Regions from separate parts of the Streptomyces sp. NPDC050504 genome, predicted to be linked through region 1. Evidence: predicted binding sites of a transcription regulator. Region 1 holds the regulator's gene; the other holds the start of a gene.
What was found. Region 1 encodes HspR, which represses chaperone genes until heat shock. Its sites were predicted from a motif close to TTGAGNNNNNNNNNCTCAA; they were not measured.
Positions count from the first base shown of each region.

Region 2: the regulator HspR is predicted to act here: its motif matches at 2,556-2,574, upstream of lon (endopeptidase La).

Region 1 is NZ_JBITHO010000010.1:76,873-87,504, reverse strand. It holds gene ACIBNE_RS32335 (hypothetical protein) at 1-2,126, shown strand, start outside; gene ACIBNE_RS32330 (hypothetical protein) at 2,176-2,379, shown strand; gene ACIBNE_RS32325 (hypothetical protein) at 2,376-3,023, shown strand; gene ACIBNE_RS32320 (peptidoglycan-binding protein) at 3,034-3,897, shown strand; gene ACIBNE_RS32315 (hypothetical protein) at 3,905-4,162, shown strand; gene ACIBNE_RS32310 (heat shock protein transcriptional repressor HspR) at 4,243-4,689, opposite strand; gene dnaJ (molecular chaperone DnaJ) at 4,691-5,875, opposite strand; gene grpE (nucleotide exchange factor GrpE) at 5,930-6,658, opposite strand; gene dnaK (molecular chaperone DnaK) at 6,658-8,505, opposite strand; gene ACIBNE_RS32290 (sugar transferase) at 8,772-9,302, shown strand; gene ACIBNE_RS32285 (heterodisulfide reductase-related iron-sulfur binding cluster) at 9,684-10,632, shown strand, end outside.
Region 2 is NZ_JBITHO010000004.1:400,413-411,044, forward strand. It holds gene lon (endopeptidase La) at 122-2,533, opposite strand; gene ACIBNE_RS17075 (GNAT family N-acetyltransferase) at 2,715-3,389, shown strand; gene ACIBNE_RS17080 (hypothetical protein) at 3,470-3,817, shown strand; gene ACIBNE_RS17085 (phosphotransferase family protein) at 3,842-4,720, opposite strand; gene ACIBNE_RS17090 (hypothetical protein) at 4,756-5,262, shown strand; gene ACIBNE_RS17095 (rhomboid-like protein) at 5,196-6,110, opposite strand; gene ACIBNE_RS17100 (spermidine synthase) at 6,341-7,078, shown strand; gene ACIBNE_RS17105 (response regulator transcription factor) at 7,161-7,904, shown strand; gene ACIBNE_RS17110 (ATP-binding protein) at 8,012-9,073, shown strand; gene ACIBNE_RS17115 (multifunctional oxoglutarate decarboxylase/oxoglutarate dehydrogenase thiamine pyrophosphate-binding subunit/dihydrolipoyllysine-residue succinyltransferase subunit) at 9,343-10,632, shown strand, end outside.

The sequences.
Region 1 (10,632 bases):
GCCCCGGACAGTCCGTGGTGCACGAAACGGGCGTGGGCACCGGCGGTCCGCTGCCCGCCTTCCGCGGCACCATCCGCACGCGCTCCGCCGCGTCCGGAGCCGACACCGTCCAGCTCACCGCGCTCGACGGCGCCGAACGGCTGCGGGGCCCCGCCCAGCTGCCGCGCCCCTACACGGGGCTGCTGCGCAGGCGCCCCGTGACGACCGCCACCTGGTGCGTGGACGAACTGCTGCGCCAGGCGGGCCTGTTCACCGCACCCCCGCCCCGCGCGCCGGAGTTCACGCCGGGCCGCCCGCTCACGCTCCTGTACGCCTCGCTGCACGGGGGCTTCACCACCCCGTTCGGCATGCCCGAGATCCTGCCCGACCCCCGGCACTACACCTGGTGCCGCGAGAGCGCCCCGCACGAGATGGCCCTCGTGCCCAGAGGCCTGCCTCCGGGGGAAAGGGGAGTCACGGCCGCGTGGTTCCCGCGCGCCAGGGTGACCGTGCCGGGCAGCAGGCTCTTCGTGGAGACCTGGGTCAACAACACGGCCGGCACCGGCGACACCGTGCTCATCGAGCTGGAACTCAACCGCTCGGGGACCGACTCCGGCCTCCTCTCCCTGGAGGTCGACTTCGTCGCCGGTGAAGTGGTCATGCGCTCCCATGGGTACAACAACCCGGCGGACAACGGCTACTGGCGCTGGGTCCTGCCCGAGCTGACCGGCCAGCGCGGCAACTGGCACATCGGCGCCTTCATCGACGCCACGCCCAAGGCGCCGGGCGACACCCAGGTGTTCCCCACCTTCCAGCCCCGGCTGACCGCACCCGACGGAACGGACATCCTCGGCGTCGTACGCACCTTCACCGGCCCGTACGGCATCCAGTTCGCCTCCGAGCTGCGCCTCGTCCGCCTGGTCACCACGGTGGCCGCCGAAGGCCTCCAGGTCACCAGCGGGCTCGACGCCGTCCCGACGGCCGCCGAGTTCTCCCAGGTCGGCAGCTGGACCAAAGGGGCCGTGCTCGACGACGCGATCCTCCCGCTGACCACCGTCCCCAAGGTGTCCGGCTCCCAGTGGGAGGTGATCACCCAGATCGCGAAGGCGAGCCTGTCCACGGCCGAGATCGACGAACGCGGGCTGTTCCGCTGGCGCAACTTCACCCGGTTCGCGGCCGAGCCCGCGGCGGCCGACCTGACCCTCACCACCGTGCGGGAGATCGCCTCCCTGACCTCGACCGAGGAGATCGACGCCTGCCGCAACTACTGCGTCCAGCCCTTCAAGGACTGGACGGCCGCCCAGATCGTGCACAGCTCTTGGGTACGGGACAGCGAGATCCGGGAGATTCCCGCGTACGGCTCCCTCACCGTCCGGTACTCCTTCGACGAGAACGAACTCGACATCGGCCCGCCGGACACCGACGACGACCAACTGGTCACCGCGGGATCGAACTTCCGGGTCGCCGCCTTCAACGCCGCGGGCGCACGAGCGGTCAAGGGCGCGGTCGACGCGCTGCTCCGGCGGGAGGACGGCTGCCTCGTTCTGCGGCTCACCAATCGCACGGCCCAGCGGCTGTACACGGTGACACGGGAGGGCAAGCCGTCGGTGCTGCTCTCCGTGCTGAAGGCTGACCGCGACCCGGTGGAACGCCAGGCCCTGTCGTCCCAGCCCAACAGTGCGAGCGAACGGCACTACGGCAGGCAGGAGTTCACCGCAGAGGCCAGCGACTGGGTGCAGGACGCCGGGGCCGCCGGGCAGCTCGCGGCCGCCATGCGCAGGGCCGGTGAGTATCCGGTTCCCGTGCTCGGCGACGTACAGGTGCTGTACGACCCGAGGATCCAACTGGGTGACGTGGTGCGCGTACGGGACCTCACCGGCGCCGAACTCGACACCCTGGCCTGGGTGGTCGGCATGAACACCGGCGCCACGGCAGACGGAGGCGTACAGCAGACCCTCAGTCTGCGCGGCACCCGGACCAACGGCGTGCCGGCGGACGTCGGCCTGACCCCGGACGCCCCGGCCGCCCCCGCCCCCGTCGGCCCGTACACCGGCTACGCCCAGGTGCGCACCGCATACCCCACGCTCGCCGCCCTGCTGACGGCCCGGCCCACCTGGCGCGACGTCAAGGAGAACGGACGTGTCTGAATCCCCGCCCGAAACCCCCGTATCCGGTCCCGTGCCTGTGCCTGTGCCCGTGCCCGATCCCGGTACCACGCCCACGCCCGTCACGCTCGGCCAGGAGCAGCTCGACCTGCTCGCCGAGTCCGTCGCGTCCGCGCTCGCCGGCTATCTGGGGCTGCCCCGGTCCCTGCCCGTACCGGCCGCGGTCTTCCAGTCGGCCGTCGTCGAACCCGCGGTCGGCGCCGTCACCCGTACCGCCGAGGAGGTCCTCGCATGACCGTCCAGTACACACCGCTCAGCAACCTCCCCCACCCGCAGCCCTCCGACCCCGCCGACCTGCCCGCCCACCTCAAGGCGCTCGCCGACGCGGTGGACGGCCGCACCGTCATGCGGTTCGGCGACGCGACGGCCCGCGACGCCAAACTGACGGCGCCCGTCGCCGGAATGGTCGCCTGGGTGGGCTCGCCCGGCCGGATGATGTACTACACGGGCTCGGCCTGGGTGCCCGTCGCCCCCGTCCCGGTCTTCAAGGTCAACATGGACGACGGCGACACCGCGTCCACCGCGTACACGGAGACGCTGGACAACACCGCGGCCATGTCCGCCCCGTTCACCGTCCCGGCCTCCGGCCAGGTCATCGTCACGGTGGGCAGCTACATGCGCGCTTCGGCCGCCACACCGGTCACCGCGTACATGTCGGCGGTCGTGCGCAACGCGGCGAACGCCGTGCACCTCGCGGCCGGTGACAACCGTTCGGCGGCCGTGACCACCACGGACCGCATCTCGGTGTCCTCGCAGTTCCTGGTCGAAGGACTGGCGGTCGGCACGGTCTGCACGGCTACGCCCGCCTACCGGGCGGGAAAGCCCGACAGCCGGGCGTACTTCGACAGCCGCTTCATCCGCATCGACCCGATCCCGTAGGGAGGACTCCATGGCCGCACCGCTGTCCCCCGGCGCCTTCGTCCGGGCCCTGCGCCGCGAAGGCGTGTCCGTCACCGAGCACGGCGGCTGGCAGACCCACAACCGCAACCACAAGGGTGCCTGGGGTCCCGTGCACGGTGTGATGCTGCACCACACAGCGGGCCGCGACAGCCTGGCGTTCTGCCGCAGCGGGCACGCCCCGCTGCCCGGACCGCTCTGCACCGGTCTGCTCGCCAAGGACGGCACCCTCCACCTGATCGGGTACGGGCGCGCCAACCACGCGGGCAACGGCTCGGCCGCCGTCCTGGCGGCCGTGCGCGGCGAACGTCCCCTGCCCTCGCCGGGCCCCGACGCCGTCGACGGCAACGCCCGCTTCTACGGATTCGAGATCGAGAACCTGGGCGACGGCCGCGACCCCTACCCGACCGCCCAACTGGACGCGGCGGACCGCCTCTCGACCGCGATCTGCCGGGCCCACGGATGGTCGGAGGCGAGCGTGATCGGGCACGGGGAGTGGACCCGCAGGAAGGTCGACCCGTCGTTCTCGATGGCCGCGCTGAGGGGCCGCGTCGCCGCCGGGCTCAGCTCCGCGCCGAGCGGCCCCGCACCGGGCCGACCCGCTCCCGTGCACGAGCCGTTCCCCGGAGCCGCGTTCTTCGAGCCCGGCCGCCGCAGCGCACTCGTGACGGCCGTCGGACGGCGGCTGGTCGCCGAGGGCTGCGGCCGCTACGCGGTCGGCCCCGGGCCCGTGTGGGGCGAGGCGGACCTGCGCTCGTACGCCGCCTGGCAGCGCAAGCTCGGGTACTCGGGTGCCGAGGCCGACGGGGTTCCGGGGCGGGCCAGTTGGGACCGGCTGCACGTGCCGAAGCTCTGAGGGAGGTCTGTTGAACCAGTCCGAAGCCGAACGGATCTCGCTCGAACTGGAACGGTTGCACCGCTCCGTCGACGTCGGGTTCGCCACCACTCGGGGCGATCTCGCGCTGCTGCTCCAGCGGGCCGACCAGACGGACAAGGCGCTCGGGGAACACGAGGAGCGGCTCGACGCCCTGGAGCGCACCCGGTGGCCGCTGCCGTCGCTCGCGGCCGTGACGTCCTGCACCGCGCTCGCACTGGCTCTCTGGCAGAACACCGGGAGGTAGGGGCGGGCTCCAGACGCACGAGGAGGCCCCTGCCCGGATGCGGGCAGGGGCCTCCTCGTGTCGTGCGCGGGCGGACCCGGTTACTCCGAAGGCTTCTTCGGGCGCCAGACCACCAGTGCGCTCGTGTGGTGCACGTCCTGGTACGGCACCAGGTCGCGGCGGTACGAGGCGTGGACCTGGGCCTCGCGCTGCTGCATCGCCGCGGCCGCGCCCTCCACCGCGGAGGAGAGCTCGGCGACGCGCGCCTGGAGCGCGGCCACCTGGTTCTCCAGCTCGATGATGCGCTTGATGCCGGCCAGGTTGATGCCCTCGTCCTGCGACAACTGCTGCACGGTGCGCAGCAGTTGGATGTCGCGGGCCGAGTACCTGCGGCCCCTGCCCGCCGTGCGGTCGGGCGAGACCAGGCCCAGGCGGTCGTACTGGCGCAGGGTCTGCGGGTGCAGACCCGAGAGCTGGGCGGCGACCGAGATCACGTACACCGGAGATTCCTCGGTCAGTTCGTACGGGTTTCTGCGGCGGCCTTCCATCTCATGCTCCCTTCGCGGCCTGGAACAGTTCTGCCCTGGGGTCGTCGTCCCCAGTCGCCCTGCGGTACGTCTCCAGGGCCTCGCGGGCCTCGGCCGACAGGTCCGTGGGGACCGCCACCTCGACGGTGACCAGGAGGTCGCCCCGGGTGCCGTCCTTGCGGACCGCGCCCTTGCCGCGCGCGCGCATCGTACGGCCGTTGGGCGTCCCGGCCGGGATCTTCAGGGTGACCGCCGGACCGCCGAGCGTCGGGACCTTGACCTCGCCGCCGAGCGCCGCCTCCGGGTAGGTCACCGGGACGGTGACCGTGAGGTTGTCGCCCTTGCGGCCGAACACCGGGTGCGCGTCCACGTGCACCGTGACGTACAGGTCGCCCGCCGGGCCGCCCCGCTCGCCCGCCGCGCCCTTGCCGCGCAGCCGGATCCGCTGGCCGTCCGAGACGCCCGCCGGGATCCGCACGTTCATCGTCCGGGACGACTTGGCGCGCCCGCTGCCCTTGCAGACGTCGCAGGGGTCCTGGGCGATGAGGCCCCGGCCCTTGCAGTCCACGCAGGGGTCGGTGAGCGAGAAGGACCCGCTGCCGCCCCTGGACACCTGTCCTGTGCCCACGCAGGTCGGGCAGACCCGCGGCGTGCCGTTCTTGTCGCCCGTGCCCGAACAGGCCTTGCAGGCCGCCGCGCTGGTGAGGCGCAGCGGGATCGTCGCGCCGTCGACGGCCTCGGTGAACGAGACCGTCGCCTCCTGCTCGATGTCCTGCCCGCGCCTGGGCTGCGTGCGCTGCCCGGCGCCGCCCCGGTTGAAGAGGCCGCCGAACACGTCCCCGAGGCCGCCGCCGAAGCCGCCGGCGCCGCCCTGGGCCCCGCCCCCGCCCTGGGCGCCCCCGAAGAGGTCGCCCAGGTCGAAGTTGAAGTTGCCCGCGGCCCCGCCGGGTCCGGCCCTGAAGCCGCCGTTCCCGAAGAGGGAGCGCGCCTCGTCGTACTCCTTGCGCCGCTTGGGGTCGCCGAGCACGTCGTTGGCCTCGGAGATCTCCTTGAAGCGCTCCTCGGCGTTGGCGTCGCCCTTGTTGGCGTCCGGGTGGAACTCGCGGGCGAGCTTCCGGTACGCCTTCTTGATCTCGGCCTCGGTCGCGTCCTTGGGGACGCCGAGAACCTTGTAGTAGTCCTTCTCGACGAAGTCCTTCGTGCTCATCCTCGACGTCCCTCCTTCCGGACGATCACCGTTCCAATGATCGTGTGCATCGCGTCAGCCCTCGTCCGGGCCACCGCTCTCCTCGCCGCTCGCCCCGTCCTTCTCGGCGCCCTTGTCGGCGGCGTCGTCGGCGTCCTTCGCGTCCTTCGCGCCCTTGTCGTCCTTGGCGCCGGAGGAACCGGTGCCGGCCGACGCGCCCGGCTGGGGCTCGGCCACGGCGACGCGCGCCGGACGGATGGTCCGCTCACCGATCCGGTAGCCCGGCTGGAGGATCGCCACGCACGTCGTCTCGGTGATCTCGGGAGCGTACGAGTGCATCAGGGCTTCGTGGATGGTCGGGTCGAAGGACTCGCCCTCCTTGCCGAACTGCTGGAGGCCCATCTTGGCGACGACGGTCTCCAGCGACTCCGCGACGGACTTGAACCCGCCGAGCAGTTCGCCGTGCTCCCTGGCGCGCCCGATGTCGTCGAGCACGGGCAGGAGCTCGGACAGGAGGTTCGCCACGGCGATCTCCTTGACCGTCACCCGGTCCCGCTCGACGCGGCGGCGGTAGTTCTGGAACTCCGCCTGGACCCGCTGGAGGTCCGCGGTGCGCTCGGCGAGCGCGGAGCGGGCCTGGTCCAGCTGGGCGGTGACGGCCACATCACTCTGGTCCCCGGCCGGGGCCGGCTCCCCCTCCTTGCTGGAGGGGGAACCGGCCTTCGACTCGGCTGCCTCGGAGCTGTCCGTGGTGCCGGAGGGGACGTCGGGCTTCTCCTCGAAGCCCGGGGTCTCCTCAGACATCAGGCAGCGCCGCCCTTCGTGTCGCCCGGCTTCTCGTCGTCGACGATCTCGGCGTCGACGACGTCGTCGTCGGCCTGCGGGGCCTCGGTGCCGGGGGCACCGGCCTGGGCGCCCTGCGCGTCGGCGTACATCGCCTGGCCGAGCTTCTGGGAGACGGCCGCGACCTTCTCGGTCGCGGTGCGGATCTCGGCGGTGTCCTCGCCCTTGAGCTTCTCCTTCAGCTCGGTGAGGGCCGTCTCGACCTCGGTCTTCACCTCGCCCGGGACCTTGTCCTCGTTGTCCTTGAGGAACTTCTCGGTCTGGTAGACGAGCTGCTCGCCCTGGTTGCGGGTCTCGGCGGCCTCGCGGCGCTTGGTGTCCTCCTCCGCGTACTGCTCGGCCTCCTGGCGCATGCGGTCGACCTCGTCCTTCGGCAGCGAGGAGCCGCCGGTGACGGTCATCTTCTGCTCCTTGCCCGTGCCCAGGTCCTTCGCGGTCACGTGCATGATGCCGTTGGCGTCGATGTCGAAGGCGACCTCGATCTGCGGGACGCCGCGGGGCGCCGGGGGCAGGCCGGTCAGCTCGAACATCCCGAGCTTCTTGTTGTACGCGGCGATCTCGCGCTCGCCCTGGTAGACCTGGATCTGCACGGACGGCTGGTTGTCCTCGGCCGTCGTGAAGATCTCCGACCGCTTGGTCGGGATGGTCGTGTTGCGCTCGATGAGCTTGGTCATGATGCCGCCCTTGGTCTCGATGCCAAGCGACAGCGGGGTGACGTCGAGGAGCAGGACGTCCTTGACCTCGCCCTTGAGGACACCGGCCTGGAGCACGGCGCCGATGGCGACGACCTCGTCCGGGTTCACGCCCTTGTTGGCCTCCTTGCCGCCGGTCAGCTCCTTGACGAGCTCGGCGACGGCGGGCATGCGGGTGGAACCGCCGACCAGGACGACGTGGTCGATCTCGGAGAGGGCGATGCCCGCGTCCTTGATGACGTTCTGGAACGGCGTCTTGCAGCGCTCCAGCAGGTCGGAGGTGAGCTGCTGGAACTGGGCGCGCGTGAGCTTCTCGTCCAGGTGCAGCGGCCCCTCGGCGGAGGCCGTGATGTACGGCAGGTTGATGGACGTCTCGGTGGACGACGACAGCTCGATCTTCGCCTTCTCGGCGGCCTCGCGCAGGCGCTGGAGCGCCATCTTGTCCTTGGAGAGGTCGACGCCGTGGCCGTTCTGGAACTGCTTCACCAGGTAGTCGACGACGCGCTGGTCCCAGTCGTCGCCACCGAGGTGGTTGTCGCCGTTGGTGGCCTTCACCTCGACGACGCCGTCGCCGATCTCCAGGAGCGACACGTCGAAGGTGCCGCCACCGAGGTCGAAGACGAGAATGGTCTGGTCGTCCTTGTCGAGGCCGTAGGCCAGGGCGGCGGCGGTCGGCTCGTTGACGATGCGCAGGACGTTGAGGCCCGCGATCTCGCCGGCCTCCTTCGTGGCCTGGCGCTCGGAGTCGTTGAAGTACGCCGGGACGGTGATGACCGCGTCGGTGACCTTCTCGCCCAGGTAGGCCTCGGCGTCGCGCTTCAGCTTCTGCAGGATGAAGGCGCTCATCTGCTGCGGGTTGAAGTCCTTGCCGTCCAGGTTGATCTTCCAGTCAGTGCCCATGTGGCGCTTGACGGAGCGGATCGTCCTGTCGACGTTGGTGACCGCCTGGCGCTTGGCCACCTCGCCGACGAGGACCTCGCCGTTCTTGGCGAAGGCGACGACGGACGGCGTGGTCCTGGCGCCCTCGGCGTTGGTGATGACGGTGGGCTCGCCGCCTTCGAGAACGCTGACGACGGAGTTAGTGGTGCCCAGGTCGATGCCGACCGCACGTGCCATGGTGATTCCTCCAGCTGACTACTTGAGTGGAACTGACTCAAGGATGCACGATCCCCCGTCCGGCGTCAACAGACCTGAGTCGAGGCCACTCAACTTTTATCCCACCCTTATACGCAGTGGGGCGGAGCGGAGCGGAGCGCCTGCCCGCGGCGGGCGAAGGGCGGCGCCCCCGAGGGGCCGTACGCGGCGTGTGGCGTACCGCCAACTCCGTACCGCGCATGCGAGAGTCACCGCATAACGGATGAATCGCCCCGAAAGGACGCGCGATGAGCACCAAGCGACTCCTGGATCTCGTCGGCACCCTGCTCCTGCTCCTCCTCACCGCCCCCCTCCTCGTCGCCGCCGCCACCGCGGTCGCCGCCACCTCCCCCGGCGGCGTCCTCACCCGGCAGCCCAGGGCGGGCCGCGACGGCCACCCCTTCCAGCTGCTCAGGTTCCGCACGGCGCGGACGGACGGCGGCCGCCGCGTCACCCCCGTGGGCCGCTTCCTGCGCCGCCACTCGATCGACGAGCTGCCGCAGCTGCTCCACGTGCTGCGCGGCGAGATGTCCCTGGTCGGCCCCCGCCCCCTGCCCGCGGGCCACGCCGCCTGCACGGGCGCGGCCCGCGCCCGGCTGAGCGTCAGGCCGGGCGTCACGGGCCTGTGGCAGGTGCGCGACCGCTCGGAGCCCGAGCTGCCGTGGAACGAGATGGCCCTGCTCGACCTGCACTACGTCGACCACCACTGGATCGGCCTCGACCTGAGGATCCTCGCCCGGACGGTCCCGGTGGTCCTGGGCTCCCGCCGCACCGGCTGAGCCCCCCGCCCCCACCCGGGCGGCCGCACCGAGCGCGGCGCCGCCGCCGGGCCCGCGCCGCCAGGGCGGCGCGATCCTCATCGGGTGCACGGCCCCGTCGTGCCACGGCCGGGCCGCGGGGCCGCTCCCGGCGCGCCACGCGGACCGTACTTTTAAGGCATTTGATGGCCGGTGGGTACATTCTTCCCGGCAGCCGTGCGCACCCGGGACCGGGCAGGAAGCTGCCGCTCAGGGTCACCTCAGCGACGCAGATCACCGCCCTCGCGGCTACAGTGCGGCCTGAGAAGTGGGTACTGTCAGCACGGACTGGATAAGTTACCGCTTAGTAATTCTCGTAAGCCGTCCGGATACCCACCCCTCGCAGGCCCGAGGAGCCCCCGTATGCAACTCGCCGCGATCATTGTGTCGCTGACCCTGACCGTGGTCGGCGTTGCCCTGCTCGCCCGCGCCATCGGCCAGTTCGTGGCGCACTTCAAGCTCGGCCAGCCGGTCCCGGCAGGCACCAGGACCGACAACCCCTGGCAGCGCAGCGTCACCCTGGTCCGGGAGTTCCTCGGCCACACCCGCATGAACAAGTGGGGCATCGTCGGCTTCGCCCACTGGTTCGTCGCCATCGGCTTCCTGACGCTGCCGCCGACGATCATCACCGCGTACGGCCAGCTCTTCCGGGCCGACTGGACGCTGCCGGTCCTCGGCGGCTTCCTGCCGTTCGAGATGTACATCGAGCTGATCGGCCTGGCGACCACCGCGGGCATCCTCGCGCTGATGGGCATCCGGCTCCTCAACCTGCCCTCGCGGGCGGGCCGCAAGTCGCGCTTCGCGGGCTCCACGGCCTGGCAGGCGTACTTCGTCGAGTACGTCATCCTGATCATCGGCCTCGCCATCATGGCGCTGCGCGTGCTGGAAGGCGCCCTGCACGGCGTCGACCACTGGGACCCGGCGTACCTCGTCTCGTACCCCTTCATCACGCTGGTCGACGGGCTCGACACGAGCACGCTGCAGAACCTCGTCTACCTCTTCGCGATGATCAAGCTCTCCACGACCATGATCTGGATGATCACGGTGAGCACGAACATCGACATGTCCGTGGCGTGGCACCGCTTCCTGGCCTTCCCGAACATCTGGTTCAAGCGCAACGCCGACGGCGCCACCGCGCTCGGCGGCCTGCGGCCGATGACCTCCGGCGGCAAGCCGATCGACTGGGAGGACCCGGCCGACGACACCACCTTCGGCGTCTCCCAGGTCGAGCAGTTCTCCTGGAAGGGCCTGCTGGACTTCTCCACCTGCACCGAGTGCGGCCGCTGCCAGTCGCAGTGCCCCGCCTGGAACA
Region 2 (10,632 bases), on a different contig from region 1:
CGGGGGGGCCCCGTCCGCGGTGCGGCGGCGCCCGCGCCCCCCCCCCCCGGGCGGGCGCCCCCGGGGGGGGCCGCCGCGGGGGGCCCCCCCGCCCCCCCCCCCCGCCCCGCGAGGGAAGCCGTTACGCCGCGACGAGGGGCGCGGCCGCCTCCGCCGGCGCCAGCGCGATCTCCAGCACCTGCCGGACGTCCGTCACGGGGTGCACCTCCAGCTTCTCCAGCACCTCGGCGGGGACGTCGTCCAGATCGGCCTCGTTCCGCTTGGGGATGATCACGGTGGTGACGCCCGCCCGGTGCGCGGCCAGCAGCTTCTGCTTGACGCCGCCGATCGGCAGGACCCGCCCGGTCAGCGAGACCTCGCCGGTCATCGCCACGTCGGTGCGCACGAGCCGCCCCGACAGCAGCGAGGCGAGCGCCGTGGTGAGCGTGATGCCCGCGCTCGGCCCGTCCTTGGGCACCGCGCCCGCCGGGAAGTGGACGTGCACGCCCCGGTCCTTGAGGTCGGTGACCGGCAATTCCAGCTCGGCGCCGTGCGAGCGCAGGAAGCTCAGCGCGATCTGCGCGGACTCCTTCATCACGTCGCCGAGCTGACCGGTGAGGGTCAGTCCTGACGCGCCCGTCTCCGGGTCGGCCAGCGATGCCTCCACGAAGAGGACGTCGCCGCCCGCGCCGGTCACCGCGAGCCCGGTGGCCACGCCGGGCACCGCCGTGCGCCGCTCGGCCGGGTCCTGGGCGGACTCCGGGACGTGGTGCGGCCGCCCGATCAGGTCGCGCAGCTCCGCGTCCGTGACGGTGAAGGGCAGCTCGCGGTCGCCCAGCTCGTGCTGGGCCGCGACCTTGCGCAGCAGCCGGGTGACGGCGCGCTCCAGGTTCCGTACGCCCGCCTCGCGGGTGTACTCGCCGGCCAGCTTGCGCAGCGCCGAGTCGTCGACGGTCACCTCGCCGGGCTCCAGGCCCGCGCGCTCCAGCTGCCTGGGCAGCAGGTGGTCACGGGCGATGACGACCTTCTCGTCCTCGGTGTAGCCGTCGAGGCGGACCAGCTCCATGCGGTCGAGCAGGGCCTCGGGGATGGCCTCCAGGACGTTGGCGGTGGCCAGGAAGACGACGTCGGAGAGGTCGAGCTCGACCTCCAGGTAGTGGTCGCGGAAGGTGTGGTTCTGCGCCGGGTCGAGGACTTCGAGCAGGGCCGCTGCCGGGTCGCCGCGGAAGTCGGAGCCGACCTTGTCGATCTCGTCGAGCAGGACGACGGGGTTCATGGACCCGGCCTCCTTGATCGCCCGTACGATCCGGCCCGGCAGCGCGCCCACGTAGGTGCGGCGGTGCCCGCGGATCTCCGCCTCGTCGCGCACGCCGCCGAGCGCGACGCGCACGAACTCGCGGCCCATCGCGTGCGCCACCGACTCGCCGAGCGAGGTCTTGCCGACGCCGGGCGGGCCGACCAGTGCCAGTACGGCGCCGCCGCGCCGCCCGCCGACCACCCCGAGCCCCCGGTCGGCGCGCCGCTTGCGCACCGCGAGGTACTCGGTGATCCGTTCCTTCACGTCCTCCAGGCCCGCGTGCTCGGCGTCGAGGACGGTCTTGGCGCCCTTGATGTCGTAGACGTCGTCGGTGGTCTCGTTCCAGGGGAGTTCGAGGACGGTGTCGAGCCAGGTCCTGATCCAGCCGCCCTCCGGGGACTGGTCGCTGGCGCGCTCCAGCTTGTCGACCTCCTTGAGCGCGGCCTCGCGGACCTTCTCGGGCAGGTCGGCCGCCTCGACGCGGGCCCGGTAGTCGTCGGACTCCTCGCCCTCGGCCTCGCCGTTGATCTCGCGCAGTTCCTTGCGCACGGCGTCGAGCTGGCGGCGCAGCAGGAACTCGCGCTGCTGCTTGTCGACGCCCTCCTGGACGTCCTTGGCGATGGTCTCGGCGACGTCCTGCTCGGCGAGGTGTTCGCGCAGCTGGGCGGTGGCGAGCTTGAGGCGGGCGACCGGGTCGGCGGTCTCCAGGAGCTCGACCTTCTGGGCGGTGGTGAGGAACGGGGAGTAGCCGGAGTTGTCGGCGAGGGCCGAGACGCCCTCGATCTGCTGGACGCGGTCCACGACCTGCCAGGCGCCGCGCTTCTTGAGCCAGCTGGTGGCCAGCGCCTTGTACTCCGTGACCAGCTCGGCGACGGCGCCGGGCAGCGGGTCGGGGACGGTCTCCTCGACGGCGGTCCCCTCGACCCAGAGGGCGGCGCCAGGACCGGTCGTACCGGCTCCGATGCGGACGCGGCCCAGGCCCCGGATGAGCGCGCCGGGGTCGCCGTCGGAGAGTCGTCCCACCTGCTCGACGAGGCCGAGGACGCCGGTGCCCGCGTACGTTCCGTCGACGCGCGGCACGAGCAGCACCTTCGGCTTCCCGCCGGTGCCGCTGGAGCGCGCGGCGGCCTGGGCGGCCTCCACCGCGGCGCGCACCTCGGCGTCGGACAGGTCGAGCGGCACCACCATTCCGGGCAGCACGACCTCGTCGTCGAGCGGCAGCACGGGCAGGGTGAGCGGTGTGGACGTCGTTGCCATGATCTCCCCTTGGGCAGTGAAGTTGAGCTGTACCGACTCAATGCACCTGAGCCCGTGATTGTTCCCCGACCTCTGTTCGCTCTCAGCGATCACGAATCGGCCCGTACGGCGGTCCATTGCGGCCGTCCTCGCCCGATGTAATACTCACTAGCGATACAGGACCATTACAGGGGGAGTTCAGATGACGTCCGCCGACCGTTTGTTCGCCGACAGCTCCGACGCCGTCCGCGCCTGGGTCGAGGGGTGGATCGTGTCGCGGGGCGCGGCCGAGCCGCTGGAGCAGCCCTGGGGGCTGACCGTCGACGTCGGGCTCGTCCGGCACGCGACGCGGCACGTCCTGACGCACGCCGACGAGGAGACCGTGCGCAAGCTCGCGGAGGCGTACGCGGCGCCCGCCGTCTCGCTCAAGGTGTTCCTGGAGCCGGAGGCCGTACTGCCCCTGCTCTCCCCCGAGTGGGTGTCGGACGGGCCCGGCTGGCTGATGGTCACCGACCTGCGGCCCGAGGCGGCCGAGCCGCCCGCCGGGTACCACGTGCGCACCTGGGAGCGCGGCGGCGTCGTCCGACTCCTGGTCACCTCGGCCGACGGCGGCTTCGCGGCGCGCGGCCAGATCGCGCCGACCGGCGCGACCGCCGTCGCCGACCAGATCGAGACGTCCCCCGCGCACCGCCGCAAGGGGCTCGGCTCCTTCGTGATGCGCACGCTCCAGACCGCCGCGGCCGAGCGGGGCGCGCGCGTCGGGGTGCTCGGCGCGACGACCGACGGCAAGGGGCTGTACGAGTCGCTGGGCTGGAGGATTCGGCTTCCACTGGTAGGTGTCACCTACACGCCGACCACCGGGGAAGTTGGCAGCTAACGGTCACCCACGATCACTGCGAGCGATCTCCGGCACAGCATGGAGAGGTCCAATTCCCCTATCGGCAAAGGGACTTATCCATGCGTGTTGCTTTCTTCGCCAAGGCCGCCGCGACCGCCGCGGTGGCCGCCGCCACGCTGACCATCGGCGCCCCGGCGCACGCCGCGCAGCAGGCGGCGCTGACCGAGGTCGCGTGTTCCACGGACGCCAACCAGATGCAGTTCACCAAGTTCATGGGCTTCAGCCGCTGTTTCCTGGGCACCGGCGACCTGGACGTGCAGCCCACGTTCAACACCGAGGCGACCTGGTTCGACTCGGGCAACCACTCGGGCTGGTTCAAGTACGGGAACAAGGTCCAGAACTTCTCGAAGTTCCAGCACCTGGAGGGCAAGTTCTACCCGCTGAGCCACATCCACGTGGACAACTGATCCCGTGACCCCGGCGGGCTCCCCTCAGCGGTAGCCCGCCAGGCCGTCCCGCAGCTCGCCCTCGTCGCCGTCCCGCACGGCGGCGAGGGCCTGCTGGAGCGCGAAGGTGCCCCGGACGACGCGGATCCGCTCCCACTGGTCCGCCGCTGCGGGGATGCGGGAGAGCAGTGCGTCCCCGTAACTGGCGCCGACCGCCGCCAGGTCCTCCGCCTGGTCGCCCAGCGCGGCCCCGTCCCAGTCGACCACCCCGACGAGCCGGGGAGCGCCGCCCTCCTGCCGCGCCCAGAGCACGTTCTCGCCGCCGAGGTCCCCGTGGACCACCGCCGACGCGCGGTACGGCAGCCCGTCCAGCGCGGCCAGCTCCCGCTCGGCGCGCTCGCGCCCGGCGTGCGACATCAGCGCGTACAGCTCGCCCCGCACGCCCGCCGCGAAGTCCCGCCAGCCGTCGCGCGGCGCGGGTTCGAGCCCCGCGACGACCGCGCCCCTCGGGTCCGCCGCGTCCGCCCGGCCCGCCGCGTCCGCCGGGACCGGGCCGTCCGCCGCGCCCCGCAGCTCCGCGAAGAGCGCGGCGTACTGCTCTGCCACGGCCTCCTCGGCCGCCGGGTCCCGCAGTTCCTCCGGCGCGAGCGGGCTGCCGGGCACCCTGCTGAGCAGCAGGTGCCCCGCCCCTTCGGCCAGCACCTCGGGCGTCCGCACGCCGAGCCCGAGCGCGGCGACGGCCCGCAGCCGCGCCGCGCACGCCGGGAGCCGGTCGGCAGCGGCGGCGTGCCGCGCGAACCGCACGACGCTCTCGGCGCCGAGCACGACGTCGTGGAACTGCCCGCGATGGACGGTGAGCGCGCCGAAATCTTCACCGGGCAGCAGGGTGTCAAGCAGGTGCCGATGCCGTTCAATGACGTCCATGGCTCTGGACGCTACGGGCCTGGAGGGCGGGAGTCATGCGAGTTACCGGTGGCGCGAGGGTCGCGGGCCTGGTGCTCGCGGCGCTGCTCACGGCGGGGTGCGGCGGGGCCGACGGAAACGACGGGAACGACGGCCACGACGGGCAGACCGTGAAGCCCTCGGCGTCCCGGGGCGGCCAGGGGTCTCCTTCCGCCCCCGCGCCGCCCGCCTCGCGCGGGCCGCTCGTGGAGGTGACCGTCACGGGCGGGTTCGCCGGGATCCACCGGGTGCTCGAAGTGCGCGGCGACGGCTCGTACACCGAGCGCCGGTCGGGCGAGCAGGACCGGACGGGCCGGATGTCCCCGGCCGGGCTGGCGGAGCTGCGCACGGCGCTGGCCGGGGCGGACTTCGCACGGCTGCCCAGGCGGGCGACGCACAATCCGGTACGGGACGGCTTCTCGTACGAGATCGAGTACGGCGGCCGGAAGGTGACGACCTACGACGAGGTCGACTCGGCCGCGCTGCGCGCGGTGATCGGGGCGCTGCCGCGCACGGGGACGTGAGCACGGGCGGAGGCGTGGGCACGGGCGGGAACGTGGGCGCACTGGCGGACGGGCGCGGCGCCGGTCGCGGCGTCGCGGTCCGTGCGGGCACGTGACCACCGGCGGACCAGCGGCCAGCAGGCGATGCCCGACAGCAGGGCCATCGGGTGGCCCCAGGAGGCGAGCGGGTCGACGAGCGCGACGAGGTCCTGGCCCAGGACGAGCGCGACGACCGCGAGCACGGCGGTGCGCGGCCGGCGGCCCAGCAGTCCGGTGAGCGCGCCGAGGCTCGCGAGCAGGCCGAAGCTGATGCCGTAGTCGAGGCGGTGCAGGGAGCTGGCCGGGAGGTGGCCGGTGAGTACGGAGATCCCGACCGGGACCTCAGTGGCGAGGGTCGCGGCGACGTGCCCCAGCAGGAAGACCCCGGCTGTCCGCAGGCCGCCGATGCGGCGCTCCAGGGCGGTGAGCACGAAGACGAACGCGAGCCCGTACGCACTGGCGAGCCCGCCCGCGACCCAGAGCGCGCTCGCCAGGAGGACCAGGCTCGGCGTCTCGGCGAGGTGCGCGGCGTCGGTGCTGGAGGCGCGGAGGAGGGCGGAGACGGTGTCCGGGTCGCCGTACTCGGTGAAGAGGGAGGTGGCGATCAGGACGAGGAGGTAGGTGAAGGTGAAGGGGGTGCCGGTGGGGGTGGGCAGGGCGCGGCGGGCCCCGCGGAGCCGGGTCCAGGCCCGGGTTCGGGGGCGCGCGGGGGTGGAGGCGAGGGGGCTGGCCGCGCCCGTCCGCTGCCGGGGGACGGCGGCGAGGAGGGGCGGCGCGCTGCCCCGGGGGGCGTCGGTGTCCGTGTCGCCCGCGTCGTTCGGTCCGTGCACTGTGCGAGGCCCCTTTCGTACCGCCCAGCCCCCGACCCACTTCAGCATGCTCACCCTCTGTCACGAGAGGCGCCCCCGTCTATGACCCGCGTCACACGAGGCAACCCGCCGCACGGCGGAAACGTCCGGGCGCCGCCACGGGGGCGCCGAAAGATCGCGCGGTTCCCCGGGACCACGCCGTGCGCGAGGATGGACGGCCACAACTCCCCTGCGTACACGGAGAGGTGCCCATGCCCGAGTCAGCCCCCGACGACCGCCCCGTCACCCTCGACCGCCGCGACGGCCCGCACGGCGAGGTCGCCCTCCGTCGCCACGGCGACCACCTGGAGATCATCGCCAACGGCACGTTCCTGATGGACACCTCGGACGGCCGCTCCGAGCGCCTGCTCGTCGACGCGGCCCAGGCGTCCCTCCCGGAGGACCGCCTCCCCGCGACCGTCCTCATCGGCGGCCTGGGCGTCGGATTCTCGCTGGCCCACGCGGCCGGGGCGACGGCGGCGTCGGCGTCGGCGTCGGCGTCGGGGGGCGTACCTGACGGCACCCCCGCCTGGTCCCGCATCACCGTCGTGGAGCGGGAACAGGCCATCATCGACTGGCACCACGCGGGCCCCCTCGCCCGCATCTCGGGCGGCGCACTCGCCGACCCCCGCACGGTGATCCTGCACACGGACCTGGTCGACCACCTCCGTACGACCACGGACCGCTACGACGCGCTGTGCCTGGACATCGACAACGGTCCCGACTGGACCGTCACCGAGGACAACGACGACCTCTACTCCCCCGCCGGGCTCGCCGCCTGCAAGGAGCGGCTGAACCCCCGCGGAGTGCTCGCGGTGTGGTCGGCGCGGCCCTCCCCCGCGTTCGACGAAGCGTTGCGGAATGCCGGATTCACCGGGGTTACGACCGAAGAGGTGCGGGTTGCCCGAGGCGCGCCTGACGTCGTCCACCTCGCCGTTCGCCCTGCGTAGCCGCGACGCCGCAACTGCCTCTACTCTGCTGGACGGCACACGAGATCACACGATCCGGAAGAGCACTTCCAGGGGCGGGGCGATGGAGCAGACACACACCACCCACAACGGCGCGGCGCCGGCTCCGGCCAACAGTGCCCAGCGCCGCGTGCTGGTCGTCGAGGACGACGCCACGATCGTCGACGCCATCTCGGCCCGCCTGCGCGCCGAGGGCTTCCTCGTCCAGACCGCGCAGGACGGCCCCGCGGCCGTGGACGCGGCCGAGGCGTGGCAGCCGGACCTGATGGTCCTGGACATCATGCTGCCGGGCTTCGACGGCCTGGAGGTCTGCCGTCGCGTGCAGGCCCAGCGCCCGGTCCCGGTCCTGATGCTGACCGCGCGCGACGACGAGACCGACATGCTGGTGGGCCTCGGGGTCGGCGCCGACGACTACATGACCAAGCCGTTCTCGATGCGCGAGCTGGCCGCGCGGGTGCACGTGCTGCTGCGCCGCGTCGAGCGGGCCGCGCTGGCCGCCGTGACGCCGCGCAGCGGCATCCTGCGGCTCGGCGAGCTGGAGATCGACCACGCGCAGCGCAGGGTCCGCGTCAAGGGCGAGGACGTGCACCTCACCCCCACCGAGTTCGACCTGCTGGTCTGCCTGGCGAACACGCCGCGCGCGGTGCTCTCCCGCGAGCAGCTGCTCGCCGAGGTGTGGGACTGGGCGGACGCCTCGGGCACCCGCACGGTGGACAGCCACATCAAGGCGCTGCGCCGGAAGATCGGCGCCGAGCGGATCCGCACGGTGCACGGCGTGGGGTACGCGCTGGAGACCCCGGCCCCGTGACGGGCGGCGGGACGGACTCCGCGGGAGCGCCCCGCGCGCCCGCCGGGCGGCAGTGGTCCCGGCCCGCCGCCGGGGCCCGGCTCGGGGCCGCCCGGCTCCGCGCCCGGCTGGGCGGGGTCACGATCTCCGTCAAGACCAAGCTGGGCGCGCTGGTCACCGTCTCGGTCCTGATCACCTCGGGGCTGGCCCTGGTCGCCATGAGGACCGGCGCCGAGCTGCGGTACATCACGATCTTCGCGATGATCACCGCCCTGCTGGTGACGCAGTTCGTGGCGCACTCGCTGACCGACCAGCTGGACGAGATGAACGCGGTCGCCAGGTCCGTCTCGCACGGCGACTACACGCGCCGGGTGCGCGGCACCGACCGGCGCGACGAGCTGGGCGACCTGGCCGCCACCATCAACCGCCTCGCGGACGACCTGGAGGCCGTCGACCAGCACCGCAAGGAGCTGGTCGCCAACGTCTCGCACGAGCTGCGCACCCCCATCGCGGCGCTGCGCGCGGTCCTGGAGAACGTGGTGGACGGGGTCTCCGAGGCCGACCCCGAGACGATGCGCACGGCCCTGAAGCAGACCGAGCGCCTGGGGCGGCTGGTCGAGACGCTGCTGGACCTCTCGCGCCTCGACAACGGCGTCGTCCCGCTGAAGGCGCGCCGCTTCGAGGTCTGGCCGTACCTCTCGGGGGTCCTGAAGGAGGCGAACCTCGCGGCGGGCCGCCGGGGCACCTCCTCGGGCTCGGGCAACCACACCCGCACCGACGTCCACCTGCACCTGGACGTCTCGCCGCCCGAGCTGACGGCCTACGCGGACGCGGAGCGGCTGCACCAGGTGATGGCCAACCTGATCGACAACGCGGTCAAGCACTCCCCGCCGCACGGCCGGGTCACCGTCCACGCCCGCAGGGGCGCGGGGCCCGAGTCGCTGGACCTCGAAGTGGTCGACGAGGGTCCCGGCATCCCGGAGCCCGAGCGGCACAAGGTCTTCCAGCGGTTCAACCGGGGCGGCGTCCCGGCCGCGCACGGGCCGGGCAGCGACGGCGGCACGGGGCTGGGCCTGGCGATCGCCCGCTGGGCCGTCGAGTTGCACGGCGGTCGGATCGGCGTGGCCGAATCTTCACGTGGCTGCCACATCCGTGTCACTCTTCCGGGAGCATCACAGCCACGAGATTGACGTCACTCTTGACGTAGGCTTCGAACCGGAGCCGCGCGTTCTGCGTGGACGTGGTGAGGGGTGCAGGCCAGGGGGCCGCAGCCGCGGTGTGTCGTACCCGCTCGGATGCGGGACCACACTTGTTTCCCGCCATTTCCTGCGCCGAAACCCGCCTTCCGATGTGACTTGCGCGACGATGACCCGCCCGGTCTGCACCTCTCGGCCCAGGGGGCGTAGCCTTTATTTCCGCTGTCCATCACCTTGCGAAGCGGAAGAGGGCGGTTGCCGCCGTGTCGTCTCAGTCCCCCAGTAACTCAAGCATCTCGACCGATCAAACCGGGCAGGGAAAGAACCCTGCCGCCGCATTCGGGCCGAATGAGTGGCTCGTAGACGAGATCTACCAGCAGTACCTCCAGGACCCGAATTCGGTCGACCGTGCCTGGTGGGACTTCTTCGCCGACTACAAGCCGGGGGCCGCGCAGACCACCGCGCCCGAGGCTCCCCCGGCGCAGCAGCCCGCTCCGGCCGCACCGGCACCGGCGCCCGCGCAGACCACCGCCGCCCCGGCCGCCGCCGCTCCGGCCGCGCCCGCGGCCCAGGCCGCACCGGCTCCCGCCGCGCCCGCGCCCGCCAAGGCAGCCGCCGCTCCCGCACAGCCCGCTCCCGCCCCTGCTCCCGCAAAGGCCACCACCCCCGTGAACACCCCCGCAGCCCCTGCGACCGAGGCTCCGGCAGGCCCCGAGTACGTGACGCTGCGCGGCCCCTCCGCGGCCGTCGCCAAGAACATGAACGCCTCCATCGAGGTCCCCACGGCCACGTCCGTGCGTGCCGTCCCGGTGAAGCTGCTGTTCGACAACCGCATCGTCATCAACAACCACCTCAAGCGCGCCCGCGGCGGGAAGATCTCCTTCACGCACCTCATCGGGTACGCGATGGTGCAGGCCATCAAGGCCATGCCGTCGATGAACCACTCCTTCACGGAGAAGGACGGCAAGCCGACCCTGGTCAAGCCGGAGCACATCAACTTCGGCCTGGCGATCGACCTGGTGAAGCCCAACGGCGACCGCCAGCTGGTCGTCGCGGGCATCAAGAAGGCCGAGACGCTCAACTTCTTCGAGTTCTGGCAGGCGTACGAGGACATCGTCCGCCGCGCCCGCAACAACAAGCTGACGATGGACGACTTCACGGGCGTCACCGTCTCGCTGACCAACCCGGGCGGCCTGGGCACCGTGCACTCCGTGCCGCGTCTGATGCCCGGCCAGTCGGTCATCATGGGCGTCGGCTCGATGGACTACCCGGCGGAGTTCCAGGGCACCTCGCAGGACACCCTGAACAAGCTCGGCATCTCCAAGGTCATGACGCTGACCTCGACGTACGACCACCGCGTCATCCAGGGCGCCGCCTCCGGCGAGTTCCTGCGGATCGTCGCCAACCTGCTGCTCGGCGAGAGCGGCTTCTACGACGAGATCTTCGAGGCGCTGCGCATCCCCTACGAGCCGGTCCGCTGGCTCAAGGACATCGACGCCAGCCACGACGACGACGTCACGAAGGCCGCCCGCGTCTTCGAGCTGATCCACTCC